DNA from 4 places in the Klebsiella sp. R445 genome. Region 1 is predicted to be linked to each of the others. Evidence: predicted binding sites of a transcription regulator. Region 1 holds the regulator's gene; each other region holds the start of a gene.
What was found. The regulator Fur, encoded in region 1, represses iron uptake genes when iron is present. The targets are predictions, from matches to a motif close to ATAATAATGAGAACNACTATCAA.
Positions count from the first base shown of each region.

Region 2: zupT (zinc transporter ZupT) is a predicted target of Fur. The motif match lies at 2,144-2,166, and genes of this name have one in related genera.
Region 3: ACMYSN_RS18230 (siderophore-interacting protein) is a predicted target of Fur. The motif match lies at 1,518-1,540, and genes of this name have one in related genera.
Region 4: exbB (biopolymer transporter ExbB) is a predicted target of Fur. The motif match lies at 1,472-1,494, and genes of this name have one in related genera.

Region 1 is NZ_CP180446.1:1,652,548-1,655,965, reverse strand. Features, by position in the region: gene chiP (chitoporin ChiP) at 1-900, shown strand, start outside; gene ACMYSN_RS07715 (ChiQ/YbfN family lipoprotein) at 948-1,280, shown strand; gene fur (ferric iron uptake transcriptional regulator) at 1,354-1,806, opposite strand; gene fldA (flavodoxin) at 2,099-2,629, opposite strand; gene ybfE (LexA regulated protein) at 2,779-3,072, opposite strand; gene ybfF (esterase) at 3,206-3,418, opposite strand, start outside.
Region 2 is NZ_CP180446.1:3,923,088-3,926,505, reverse strand. Features, by position in the region: gene ACMYSN_RS18460 (glutathionylspermidine synthase family protein) at 1-999, shown strand, start outside; gene ygiD (4,5-DOPA-extradiol-dioxygenase) at 1,052-1,843, opposite strand; gene zupT (zinc transporter ZupT) at 2,179-2,949, shown strand; gene ribB (3,4-dihydroxy-2-butanone-4-phosphate synthase) at 3,005-3,418, opposite strand, start outside.
Region 3 is NZ_CP180446.1:3,880,363-3,883,780, reverse strand. Features, by position in the region: gene dhaM (PTS-dependent dihydroxyacetone kinase phosphotransferase subunit DhaM) at 1-622, shown strand, start outside; gene ACMYSN_RS18230 (siderophore-interacting protein) at 693-1,469, opposite strand; gene ACMYSN_RS18225 (PadR family transcriptional regulator) at 1,708-2,283, shown strand; gene ygjG (putrescine aminotransferase) at 2,530-3,418, shown strand, end outside.
Region 4 is NZ_CP180446.1:3,948,153-3,951,570, reverse strand. Features, by position in the region: gene mgrA (aldo-keto reductase family protein) at 1-41, shown strand, start outside; gene exbD (TonB system transport protein ExbD) at 247-672, opposite strand; gene exbB (biopolymer transporter ExbB) at 679-1,410, opposite strand; gene metC (cystathionine beta-lyase) at 1,662-2,849, shown strand; gene yghB (DedA family protein) at 2,979-3,418, shown strand, end outside.

The DNA of each region.
Region 1 (3,418 bases):
GGTACTTACCAGGGGGCTGAAGCCGGGGCCAATTTTGATTACGGCGACGCCGGTGCGCTGAGTTTCTCCTACATGTGGACGAACGAATACAAAGCGCCATGGCACATCGAAATGGATGAGTTCTATCAGAACGACAAGAAAACCAAAGTCGATTATCTGCACTCGCTGGGCGCCAAATACGATTTTAAAAATGACCTCGTGCTGGAAGCGGCGTTTGGTCAGGCTGAAGGTTATATCGACCAGTATTTTGCCAAAGCCAGCTACAAATTTGATATTGCCGGTACGCCGTTAAACACCAGCTACCAGTTCTACGGTACGCGTGACAAAGTCAGCAACGGCGGCAGCAACGATATTTACGACGGTACCGCCTGGCTGCAGGCATTGACCTTCGGTTACAAGGTCGCTGATGTGCTCGACCTGCGTCTGGAAGGGACCTGGGTGAAAGCCGATGGCCAGCAGGGTTACTTCCTGCAGCGTATGACCCCGACCTATGCGTCGTCCAACGGTCGTCTTGATGTGTGGTGGGATAACCGCTCTGACTTCAACGCCAACGGCGAAAAAGCGGTGTTCTTCGGCGCGATGTATGACATGAAAAACTGGAACATGCCGGGCTGGGCGTTTGGTGCATCATACGTTTACGCCTGGGATGCTAAGCCGGGAAGAATGTCTACGCCGGACGCTTACTACAACGCGGATACTCGTCTGAAAGAGTCGGCCTACAGCCTGGATGCCATGTACACCGTCCAGGACGGGCGCGCCAAAGGCACGTTGTTCAAACTGCACTTCACGCAATACGACAACCACTCCGATATCCCGAGCTGGAGCGGTGGTTATGGCAACATCTTCCAGGATGAGCGTGACGTGAAATTCATGGTTATTGCCCCGTTCACTATTTTCTGATGCCGTCGCGGCAGGCCTGAACCTGCCGCAACTCTGAGAGGTTAATGATGAAAAAACTGTTGCTCATCGCGATAATGGCATCAGGGTTGGTAGCCTGTACGCAGTCTCCCGCGCCGAAAGAAGATGCAAAACTGAAAGATGCCTACAGCGCCTGCATTAATACCGCGGAAGGCAACCCGGACAAGGTCCAGGCCTGCCAGAGCGTGCTGGATGTGCTGAAAGAAGATAAGCAGCATCAGCAGTTCGCAAATCAGGAAAGCGTGCGTGTCCTCGATTACCAGCAGTGTATTCTGGCGACCCGCACCGGCAACGATCAGGCCGTGAAAGCGCGTTGCGACCAGATCTGGAAAGAGATCCGCAGCAACAATACCAAGCCCTGATAGCCTTCTGCCATCAGCGCATAAAAAAAGCCAACCGTCAGGTTGGCTTTTTGCTGTTTGCGCGGCGGGAAACTTATTTTTCCACCGCGTCGTGTGCATGCTCATCTTCGCGGCAGTCGCCTTCTGCACAGTGGCCGTACAGGTACAGGCTGTGGTTGGTCAGACGAATGCCGTGACGGGTAGCGATTTCACGCTGGCGCGCTTCAATAGAGTCATCACTGAACTCGATCACTTTGCCACAATCGAGGCAAATAAGGTGATCGTGATGATGCTGCTGCGTCAGTTCGAAAACAGATTTACCGCCTTCGAAATTATGGCGGGTAACAATGCCAGCATCATCAAACTGGTTCAGTACGCGGTATACGGTAGCCAGACCAATTTCTTCACCCATGTCGATCAGGCGTTTGTATAAATCTTCCGCACTGACGTGATGGTTATCCGGTTCCTGTAAAACTTCCAGGATTTTTAATCGTGGAAGTGTGACTTTCAGGCCAGCCTTCTTTAATGCGGTATTGTTGTCAGTCATGCGGAATCTGTCCTGTTGCTAATCGATCTACTTCCATCAGCGGAAGTAATACAGAGAATCACCCGATGTAATGCGTCTCATTATAGAACTGCCATGTTGAAATGAAAACCGCAAGCATCGTGCCTTGTATGCTGTTAAAAACGAGGTGCCAGTTACAAACTGCGTCACCTGACCTCATCGAATCAGAGGACATTGTACAGATATGTGGTTAAAAGTTAAAAACTTGTAGCTATTAGTTTTATTGCTTTTACCTATCAAAGCGGCGAAACCATAAGGTAACGCCGTTTTATCATTATGCGTTTTTGATTTCTTCGAGGTGCAGCTCTTCAGAAATCTGCTTCACCCACTGAGAGACACGTTCGTTGGTCAATTCAGGCTGGCGATCTTCATCGATAGCCAGACCGACGAAGTGGTCGTCATCCGCCAGGCCTTTAGAGGCTTCAAAATGGTAGCCCGCCGTCGGCCAGTGACCCACGATAGTGGCGCCGCGCGGCTCGATAATGTCGCGAATGGTGCCTAATGCATCACAGAAATATTCTGCATAGTCTTCCTGGTCGCCGCAGCCAAACAGTGCAGCCAGTTTACCGTTGAAGTCGACCTCTTCCAGCGTCGGGAAGAAATCGTCCCAGTCGCACTGCGCTTCACCGTAGTACCAGGTAGGAATGCCGAGCAGCAGAATGTCGTAGGCTTCCAGATCTTCTTTGCTGCTCTTGGCAATGTCGTGAACATCAGCAACATCTTTACCAAGCTGCTTCTGAATCATTTTTGCAATATTCTCGGTGTTGCCCGTGTCGCTGCCAAAAAAGATGCCGATGATTGCCATGAGTAAAATAACCTCTTGAAACTTAATAATGTGGTAGTGGCGTAATGCCCGCAGATAACGGCAATCATAGCAGAACAGGCGCGGGCGCGGAAACAGCAATCACGCCCGACTGCACACTCTGCTACATGAAAGCGTTTTTTTGAGGATTTTCAGGCTTTATCCTGGCGATGCAGGGCAGCCAACTGAGTCATGAGTATCTCTTCGATCAAATCGCTGCGGTTCATATTGCGTGCTTCCGCCAGCTCATTGAGTGCGTCTACTGCCTCCGCGTTGAGTTTTAGCTCAACACGCTTCAGCCCGCGAACTTTATCGCGTTTGAGCTGATTACGTTTGTTGATGCGCAGTTGTTCATCGCGCGCAAGCGGATTGGTCTTTGGTCTTCCCGGGCGCCGCTCGGTTGCGAACAAATCTAATGTCGTACGGTCCGTTTGTTCTTTTGCCATGATTCTGAGTGACTTCGGGGAAACAGGTTGTCGGGCTATAGCCGACACAGATAGCGCGCCATAATACATCAGGCGAACCGCTGCGCCAACGACCGCGGGCATTCTGCTGCGCGGTCGGGCAGTTTTTAGCCAGTTAGGCCTGTCGTGTGCTCAGATAGCGGCGAATTGCGCGCAAAACGGCCTCCGGTTTCTCGGCATGGACCCAGTGGCCGGCCCCGGCAATCACATGCGCCCGCGCCTGCGGGAACTGGGCGAGCAGGGTGTTACGATAGGCATCGGTGACGTAAGGTGAATTCCCGCCAGGGATAAACAGCGCCGGATGCGGCCACGCCGGAATAGGTTCCCA
Region 2 (3,418 bases), 2.3 Mb from region 1:
CTGCATCAAATGTGCCTGCAGGCAGTGGAAAAAGTCATCGCCAGCGATGAGCTGATGGCCAAATTCCGTATCCCCAAACATACCTGGGGCTTCGTGCGCCAGTCGTGGAAAACCAACCAGCCGTCGCTGTACTCGCGTCTCGATCTGGCGTGGGACGGTGTCGGTGCGCCGAAGCTGCTGGAGAACAACGCCGATACTCCGACTTCGCTGTATGAAGCCGCGTTCTTTCAGTGGATCTGGCTGGAAGATCAGATCAACGCCGGGCAGCTGCCGGAAGGCAGCGACCAGTTCAACAGCCTGCAGGAAAAGCTGATTGAGCGCTTCGGCCAGCTGCGCGAGCAGTTTGGCTTCCAGCTGCTGCATATGGCCTGCTGCCGCGATACCGAAGAAGATCGCGGCACCGTCCAGTATCTGCAGGACTGCGCGGCGGAAGCCGGCGTCGCCACCGAGTTTCTGTATATCGAAGATATCGGCCTCGGCGAAAAGGGTCAGTTCACCGACCTGCAGGATCAGGTGATTGGCAATCTGTTCAAGCTCTACCCGTGGGAATACATGCTGCGCGAGATGTTCTCCACCAAGCTGGAAGATGCTGGCGTACGCTGGCTGGAACCGGCCTGGAAGAGCATCATCTCTAACAAAGCGCTGCTCCCGCTGCTGTGGGAAATGTTCCCTGACCACCCGAACCTGCTGGCGGCTTACTTCAGCGAAGATGCGCACCCGGAGATGGAGAAGTACGTCATCAAACCGATCTTCTCCCGCGAAGGTGCCAACGTGTCGATCGTCGAGAACGGCAAAGTGCTGGAGGCCGTAGAAGGCCCGTACGGTGAAGAAGGTACGATCGTGCAGGAGTTCTATCCGCTGCCGAAGTTTGGCGACAGCTATACGCTGATCGGCAGCTGGCTGATCAACGACCAGCCCGCCGGGATCGGCGTGCGAGAGGATCGGGCGCTGATCACTCAGGATCTGTCCCGCTTCTACCCGCATATTTTCGTCGAATAAACCTCACCCCGGTAGCGCAGATGGCTACCGGGGTGATTTATTGCCGCCGCCGTTACGCCCCAATCAGCACAGACAGCATACTCAGCGATCCCATCTCAATACCGTCTACCGGAATAGAAATCGGCTCTTCGCCGTCCCAGGTGCCCAGCACATAGAGCAGCGGCAGGAAGTGTTCCGCCGTTGGGTTTGAGAGCGAGCCACCTTCATGCGCCAGGTAGTTCACCAGCGGATGTTCGGCCACCGGTCCTTTCCAGCTGAGGTTGGTTTTCACGTAATCGTTAAATGATTCTGCCCACGGGTATGGCGTGTTCTCGCCGTGCCAGCGTGCGGTTCTCAGGTTATGGACCACGTTACCGCTCGCTACCAGCATGATGCCTTCATCACGCAGCGCCGTCAGCTTACGCCCCATCTCCAGATGCCAGGCCGCCGGTTTGGTGCTGTCGATACTCAGCTGCACCATCGGGATATCCGCATCAGGGTACATTTTAATCAGAACGCCCCATGAGCCGTGATCGAAGCCCCAGGCCTCTTTATCCAGCGTGACGGGAACCGGCGCCAGCAGCTCAACCAGGCGCTGCGCCAGCGCCGGGGAACCGGGAGCCGGGTAATGCGTATCGTACAGCGCCTGCGGGAAGCCGCCAAAATCGTGGATCGTTTTCGGCGTTTCCATGGCCGTCACCCCGGTGCCGCGCGTAAACCAGTGCGCAGAAACCACAACGATCGCTTTTGGACGCGGCAATGTGTCGCCCAGTTGGCGCCAGGTACGGGTATAAATATTGTCTTCCAGCACGTTCATCGGGCTGCCGTGGCCTAAAAACAACGCTGGCATTCGGGTACGGGACATGGTGATATCCTTAATAACTAGAGAGGAATTGCGATGCCTTCACATTACGCGTTTTTGCGTCAGGAATAACTCAGATAAGCATGATGATGATCGTCAGAAAATTTGAATGTATACCCGTCATACTTCGAGTTGCAGGACAAGAGGCGAAGCCGAATTGAACAGCGCTTGCGCTGGCCCCGAAGGGGCGAGGCCCAGGGATGGGCCGAGTATTGCCAACGCTCATGCAACTTGAAGTATGACGGGTATAATTCGCTGTAAAGGGGCATTTCACCCTCTCGCCGTACTCTGACAATCTTGATATTATTAATGATAATCATTATCAAAGGAGGGGAATGATGTCGTCACCCTTAATATTGACGCTACTGGCCGGGAGCGCGACGTTTATCGGTGCTATTTTTGGCGTCCTGGGTCAGAAACCGTCTAATCGCCTGCTGGGATTCTCCCTCGGGTTTGCCGCCGGGATCATGTTGCTGATCTCACTGATGGAGATGCTACCCGCGGCGCTGAACGCCGAAGGGATGTCGCCGCTGCTCGGCTACGGTATGTTTGTCATCGGCCTGCTGGGCTACTTTGCACTCGACCATCTGCTACCGCACGCCCATCCGCAGGACCTGATGTCACCCGGTATCGCACGCCCGCGTAATCTACGCCGTACCGCGATTTTGTTGACCCTCGGTATCAGCCTGCATAACTTCCCGGAAGGGATTGCCACCTTTGTGACCGCCAGCAATAACCTCGAGCTGGGTATGGGCATCGCGCTGGCCGTCGCGTTACATAATATTCCTGAGGGGCTGGCGGTTGCCGGCCCGGTGTATGCCGCAACCGGCTCGCGTTCTAAAGCCGTGCTGTGGGCCGGGCTGTCCGGACTGGCGGAAATCCTCGGCGGTGTGCTGGCGTGGCTGATCCTTGGCAGTCTGGTGTCGCCGGTCATTATGGGCGCCATTATGGCCGCCGTTGCCGGCATTATGGTGGCGCTCTCGGTCGATGAGCTGATGCCGCTGGCAAAAGAGATAGATCCTCAGAGCAACCCCAGCTATGGCGTGCTGTGCGGGATGTCGGTGATGGGATTAAGTCTGGTTGCCCTGCAGGCTATGGGAATCGGCTGACCTGAAAACAACAAAGCCCACGCAAGCGTGGGCTTTGAGATGACGTCCGTCGTTATCAGCTGGCTTTACGCTCATGCTCACGGCGGTAGGCCACCAGGTCTTCGATGGTGACAACGGCCATATTTTGCTTCTGAGCAAAGGCGATGCACTCTGGCGCTCGCGCCATGGAGCCGTCGTCGTTTGTCAGTTCGCACAGGACACCCGCTGGCTTGAAGCCCGCCAGGGTCACCAGATCGATGGTCGCTTCAGTATGACCGCCACGGGTCAATACGCCGCCCGGCTGCGCGCGCAGCGGGAAAACGTGGCCCGGACGATTCAGGTCGGAAGGTTTTGCGCCGTCGGCAATGGCCGCACGCACGGTGGTCACACGGTCAGCGGCGGACACGCCGGTGGTGACGCCTTCAGCGGCTTCAATGGTCACGGTAAAGCCGGTGCCATAAGCGCTGGTGTTGTTTTCCACCATCATCGG
Region 3 (3,418 bases), 2.2 Mb from region 1:
GCCTCACACCCGGCCGGAGCGGCAAAGCGGCGCAGATATTACCGATGAGATGCAGCGCCTGAAACAGGCGATCGACCAGACCCTGGCGGATCTCACCGCGCTGACTTCGCTGGCGGAAGATCGTTATTCCGCTGATATCTCGGCGATCTTTTCCGGCCACCATACGCTGCTCGACGATCCTGATTTATACGATACCGCCTGCGAGATCATGCGAAATGAGCGCTGCGGCGCGGCCTGGGCGTGGTATCAGGTGCTGGTTGATCTTAGCCAGCAATACCGCGATCTGGACGATGCCTATCTGCAGGCTCGCTATATCGATATCGACGATCTGCTGCAGCGTACGCTGCGCCATCTCGCGGGTCACAACGAGGAGCCGCCGCGCCTGCAAGGACCGACGATCCTCATCGCCGACGATATCTTTCCTTCCACAGTCGTGCAGCTGGATCCCCGGCAGGTAAAAGGCATCTGTCTGCAGGAAGGCAGCGACCTCGCCCACGGGGCGATTATCGCCCGCCAGGCCGGCATCGCCTTCCTGTGCCAGCAACGTGAGGTGCTAACCCGCTTTCATGATGGTGAAACGCTGACGCTGGATGTCGTCGGGCAGCGCGTGATGCGTAGCTAAAGATAAGGCTAAAGAGGCCCCGGGCTACGCGTCTATGTCGTTACCCGGGGAGCGCTCGCAAGAGCAGCGATTATTTGCTGTGCCAGTAGGCCTGAGAGCGCACCAACTGCGGATCAATTTCGTCGTTTTCGAAACGACCAAGCAGCGATTTGACGACCGCGCCCTCGCCGGTGACCCAGATAAAGTAATCCTCTGGCGGCACGCTCACCTGTGCCAGACGCTCTGCCACGACGGAGGGTTGATGGCCCACCACCCACTCGATATTAAAGCCCTGCAGGTCCGCCAGATAATCCTGATAAGATACATCGCCGATCGTGACCAGCGCCGTCACCTGCGGGCGCACGGGCAGACGGCTGAGGCCGAGCAGGCGACGGCGCAGTGCCGGCATCCCGGACTCATCACAGACATACAGCTGCCAGGCATAATCTTCCGGCACCACCAGTGAACCGCGCGGCCCACCAATCACCAGGGTATCGCCCGGTTTGGCCGCCAGCGCCCAGCTGCTGGCAATCCCGCCGTCGTGGATAAAGAAGTCATACGCCAGTTCATGGCGCTCGGCATCGTACAGCGGCGTATAGTCGCGGGTTGCCGGACGAACATTCTCACCCCAGTTAATGCCTTCATCAGTAACCTGCGGCGGTGTAAACGCGGCGCCGGCTTCGGGGAAAAACAGTTTGGTATGGTCGTCAAACCCCTGGGAAACAAAACCCTCCAGCGACTCCCCGCCCAGCACAATGCGCTGAAAAGCCGCGCCGATACGCTCTACGCGCAGGACGGTTAACTCACGGAAACGCAGCTCATTACGAACGCGTTGCGGGTACTGAGTGTTTTTCGTTTTTATCATCATCGATTCGATCGCCTTCGTGAAAAATAGATATATCTAAACACAACCTAAATGATAATGATTGCCATTAAAAAAGAATGCAAGTTATTTTTGATATAGTCGTGACAAAAAGCAAAAAAGTCCAAACCCATCAATAAAAACATTTAAAATCAATAAATTAAAAAAATATCAGATCTCATACTTGCTAACCGTCATTTTTTAGATATACATTAGATATATCAAAACTAATGAGGAATAAACGATGCGACATCATCATGAAGAAGGGCGCGGGCCACGTGGGCACCGCGGTGAACGTGGGGAACACGGCCACAGAGGCGGTGACCATGGCGAGCACGAACGCAGAGGCGGCGGACGCCGTCAGCGTTTCTTTGGTCACGGCGAACTGCGACTGGTTATCCTCGATATCCTGACTCGCAACGCCAGCCACGGCTACGAACTGATTAAAGAGATAGAGACCCTGACTCAGGGTAACTATAGCCCTAGCCCGGGCGTGATCTACCCCACCCTCGATCTCCTGCAGGATCAGGGTCTGATCAGCGTTGAAGAGGAAAATGGCCGCAAGAAAATCGCCATTACCGCCGAAGGCAGCCAGCTGCACGCCGAAAATCTCGAGCAACTGGCTCAAATTCAAGAGCGTTTACAGGAGCGGATGGTCGGCTGTGAACTGCGCAAAAATCCGCAAATGAAGCGGGCGCTGGAGAACTTTAAAACCGTACTGGATCTGAAAGTGAATCAGCAGCCCACCAGCGACGCGCAGCTCAAGCAGATCGTCGCCGTTATCGACCGCGCAGCCATGGAAATTTCCCAGCTCGATTAAACCACCCTTCTGCCCTCTAATTGGGCAACCTGCACCGCCGCGAAGCACGCGGCGGTATAGCTGCCAGCAGGTTATTAGCTCCTTTCAGGAGTAAAACATGCCAAAAATATCGCCGTGAGATTAAATTCCGCACATATCCGCTTTCACGCTGCGTTTATCCCGATTTTCAGCGCCTCCACCGAAGTGGCGTAATCCCTGCAATACTTAATTCAGTATCATGTGATACGCCCGCCCCAGGAGCTCACTTTGAACAGGTTACCTTCCAGCGCATCGGCTCTGGCCTGCAGCGCACACGCACTGAATCTCATTGAGAAGCGAACGCTTGATCATGAGGAGATGAAAGCACTTAACCAGGAGGTCAGGGAATACTTTAAAGAGCATGTGAATCCAGGGTTTTTAGAGTACCGAAAATCGGTCACCGCTGGCGGGGATTACGGAGCCGTAGAGTGGCAGGCGGGAGGGTTAAATACGCTTGTCGACACTCAAGGACAAGAGTTTGTCGATTGTCTGGGTGGTTTTGGGATTTTTAATGTAGGGCACCGTAATCCAGTTGTGATTTCCGCCGTCGAGCATCAGCTCGCTAAACAACCTCTTCATAGTCAGGAACTGCTGGACCCGCTTCGGGCCATGCTGGCCAAAACGCTGGCAGCATTAACGCCCGGCAAACTGAAATACAGCTTCTTCAGTAACAGCGGTACGGAATCGGTCGAAGCGGCGCTCAAGCTCGCCAAAGCCTACCAGTCGCCACGTGGCAAATTTACCTTCGTGGCCACCAGCGGCGCGTTCCATGGGAAATCGCTGGGTGCTCTGTCGGCTACCGCCAAATCGACCTTCCGTAAGCCTTTTATGCCGCTGCTGCCGGGCTTTCGTCACGTGCCGTTTGGCGATATCAACGCCATGCGCACGCTGCTCAGTGAGTGCAAGAAAACCGGTGATGACGTCGCGGCGGTGATCCTTGAGCCGATCCAGGGCGAAGGCGGCGTGATCCTGCCTCCTCAGGGCTATCTGCCGGCGGTACGTAAGTTGTGTGATGAATTTGGTGCACTGCTGATCCTCGATGAGGTGCAGACCGGCATGGGGCGCACCGGCAAAATGTTTGCCTGTGAGCACGAGAACGTTCAGCCGGACATTCTGT
Region 4 (3,418 bases), 2.3 Mb from region 1:
ACGGGCAGCTCAATTTATGGCAAACGTCGTCGGATCAATAAGAGACCAGCCCGAGCGACAGGCCAAAATAAATCGGTGCCCGCAGCCAGCGTGAGGCTTTCCAGAAAGCGTTCCATAGGTTAATGTAAGTTAATGAAAATGTGGGAATTATATCGTAACCTGTCAGCGCCATGACAATATAAGCACCGTGCGTCAGGCATAAAAAAGGCTGGCACAAGGCCAGCCTGAGAAGCGTTATCGGGAGGGTTACTTCGCTTTGACGGTTTCTTCGCCCACCAGACCAATCTTCAGATAACCCGCCTGGTGCAGGGTATCCATCACTTTCATCATCGTTTCGTAGTCCACGGTCTTATCGGCGCGGAAGAAAACGGTGGTGTCTTTCTTGCCTTCCGTCAGCGCGTTCAGCTCGTTAATCATGCTCTCTTCCGTAATCGGATCGTTACCGAGGAACATGGTTTTGTCCGCTTTCACCGACAGATAAATCGGTTTTTCCGGACGCGGCTGCGGCTGGCTGGAGGAGGCCGGAAGGTTAACCTTCACGTCAACGGTGGCCAGCGGTGCCGCCACCATAAAGATGATCAGCAGCACCAGCATAACGTCGATAAACGGCGTGACGTTGATGTCATGCATCTCGCCGTTATCATCAAGATTTTCGTTAAAATGCATCGCCATGGGGCATCAACCTACTCGTAATTTCTGCGCGGAACGGACCGGGTTAACGCCGCTGGCGCTCAGGTCAAGATCACGGCTTTGCAGCAGCAGCACCTGCGCGGCAACGTCGCCGAGAGAGGCTTTGTAGCTACCGATCATGCGGGCGAAAATGTTATAGATAACAACGGCAGGAATGGCCGCAAACAGGCCAATAGCCGTTGCCAGCAACGCTTCTGCGATACCCGGAGCTACAACCGCCAGGTTGGTGGTCTGCGTCTGGGCAATCCCGATAAAGCTGTTCATGATACCCCAGACGGTACCGAACAGGCCGACGAACGGCGAGATGGCGCCGATGGTCGCCAGGTAACCGTTGCCACGGCCCATATAACGGCCGACGAACGCCACGCGGCGCTCAAGGCGGAAACCGGTACGTTCTTTGATGCCTTCGTTATCTTCAACACCTTCGGACAGCGTCAGCTCGTTCTGCGCTTCATTGATAAGCTGCGAGCTCAGGCTCTTCGGGTGAAAATTATTTGCGATATCGCTGGCCTGGTCGAGGGAGCGAGCGTCAGCAAGCAGTTGCTGTTCACGCTTGAGGCGGCGTTTGCTGGAGAGAATTTCAGCCCCTTTGCCAAAAAAGATAGCCCATGTGACTACCGACGCCAGAATCAGGCCGATCATCACTACCTTAACGACAATATCGGCATGATGATACATACCCCAAACGGACAGGTCCGCCTGCATCAAATTATTACCCACGCTGAATCTCCAGGACGTAAATCACAAAATCTGAGCACAATAATATCAAAAAAGCATCGAATTGATAGTGGTTCTCATTAGTATTTACACTGTGCAGCAAATCACGTTTACATTCTTTGCGCTTACGCAGTAAAAAAGCGGCCATCAGCGGATTTCGCGATATTTTTACCCGTATCGACCATTCATCAGTACACGATTGTCCATTCATGCTAGTTTAGACGTCCAGACGTATAAAAGCAGGTAATAAAAACATGGCGGACAAACATCTTGATACCGCGCTGGTGAATGCCGGGCGCAGCAAAAAATATACTCAGGGCTCGGTCAACAGCGTGATTCAGCGTGCCTCGTCGCTGGTTTTCGATACCGTTGAAGCCAAAAAGCAGGCCACCCGCAATCGGGCGAAAGGCGAACTGTTTTATGGACGTCGCGGCACCCTCACCCACTTTTCCCTACAGGAAGCGATGTGTGAACTGGAAGGCGGTGCCGGCTGCGCGCTGTTCCCTTGCGGGGCGGCGGCGGTTGCCAATACCATTCTGGCGTTCGTCGAACAGGGTGACCATGTGCTGATGACCAACACCGCATACGAGCCCAGCCAGGACTTTTGCACCAAAATTCTTGCAAAGCTCGGCGTCACCACCAGCTGGTTTGACCCGCTGGTGGGCGCGGATATCGCCCGTCAGGTGCAGCCAAATACCCGCGTGGTGTTCCTGGAATCTCCCGGCTCTATCACCATGGAAGTCCATGACGTTCCGGCTATTGTTGCCGCCGTGCGCCGCGTGGCACCAGAAGCGATCATCATGATCGACAACACCTGGGCGGCGGGCGTGCTGTTTAAGGCGCTGGATTTTGGCGTCGATATCTCCATTCAGGCCGGGACGAAGTACCTGATCGGCCACTCCGATGCGATGGTCGGCACCGCGGTATCCAACGCGCGCTGCTGGGATCAGCTGCGGGAGAATGCCTACCTGATGGGGCAAATGGTGGATGCGGATACCGCCTATATGACCAGCCGCGGCCTGCGTACCCTCGGCGTTCGCCTGCGTCAGCACCACGAAAGCAGCCTGCAGATTGCCGAATGGCTGGCGCAACATCCGCAGGTCTCACGCGTCAATCACCCTGCACTGCCGGGAAGTAAGGGCCATGAGTTCTGGAAACGCGATTTCACCGGCAGCAGCGGGCTATTCTCTTTTGTCCTCAACAAGCGCCTGACCGACAGCGAGCTGTCAACCTATCTTGACAACTTCAGCCTGTTCAGTATGGCCTACTCCTGGGGCGGCTTTGAGTCGCTGATTCTGGCGAACCAGCCGGAGCAGATCGCCGCCATCCGCCCGGAAGCGGAAGTCGATTTCAGCGGCACGCTGATTCGCCTGCATATTGGATTAGAAAATGTTGACGATCTGTGGGCGGATTTAGCGGCAGGCTTCTCTCGTATCGTGTAAAGTGACGGTGATTGGCAATAATGGCGGACGCTCTGTATCGGCGGCCGCTTTTGTTGCGCCCGAGATCAAGGTGTTCGGGGCTCTTCAGGAGTACACTACTCGCAAATACGGTACCACTTAGGAAAGTCCATGGTTGTCATTCAAGAGATTGTCGCCGCCCTGTGGCAACATGATTTTGCCGCGTTGGCAAACCCCCAGGTTGTGGGCGTTGTTTATCTGGTCATGTTCACGACATTGTTTCTGGAAAACGGTCTGCTACCCGCTTCATTTTTACCCGGAGACAGCCTGCTGCTGCTCGCCGGGGCGCTCATTGCTAAAGGCGTCATGGACTTTGTGCCGACACTTGCCATTCTCACCGCGGCGGCCAGTCTCGGCTGCTGGTTGAGCTATCTGCAAGGGCGCTGGCTGGGCAATACTGCCACCGTGAAAGGCTGGCTGGCGCATCTGCCGCAAAAGTATCATCAACGTGCGACCTGCATGTTTGATAAACATGGTTTGCTGGCGTTGCTGGCCGGGCGTTTTCTGGCGTTCGTGCGCACTCTGCTCCCGACGATGGCCGGGATCTCCGG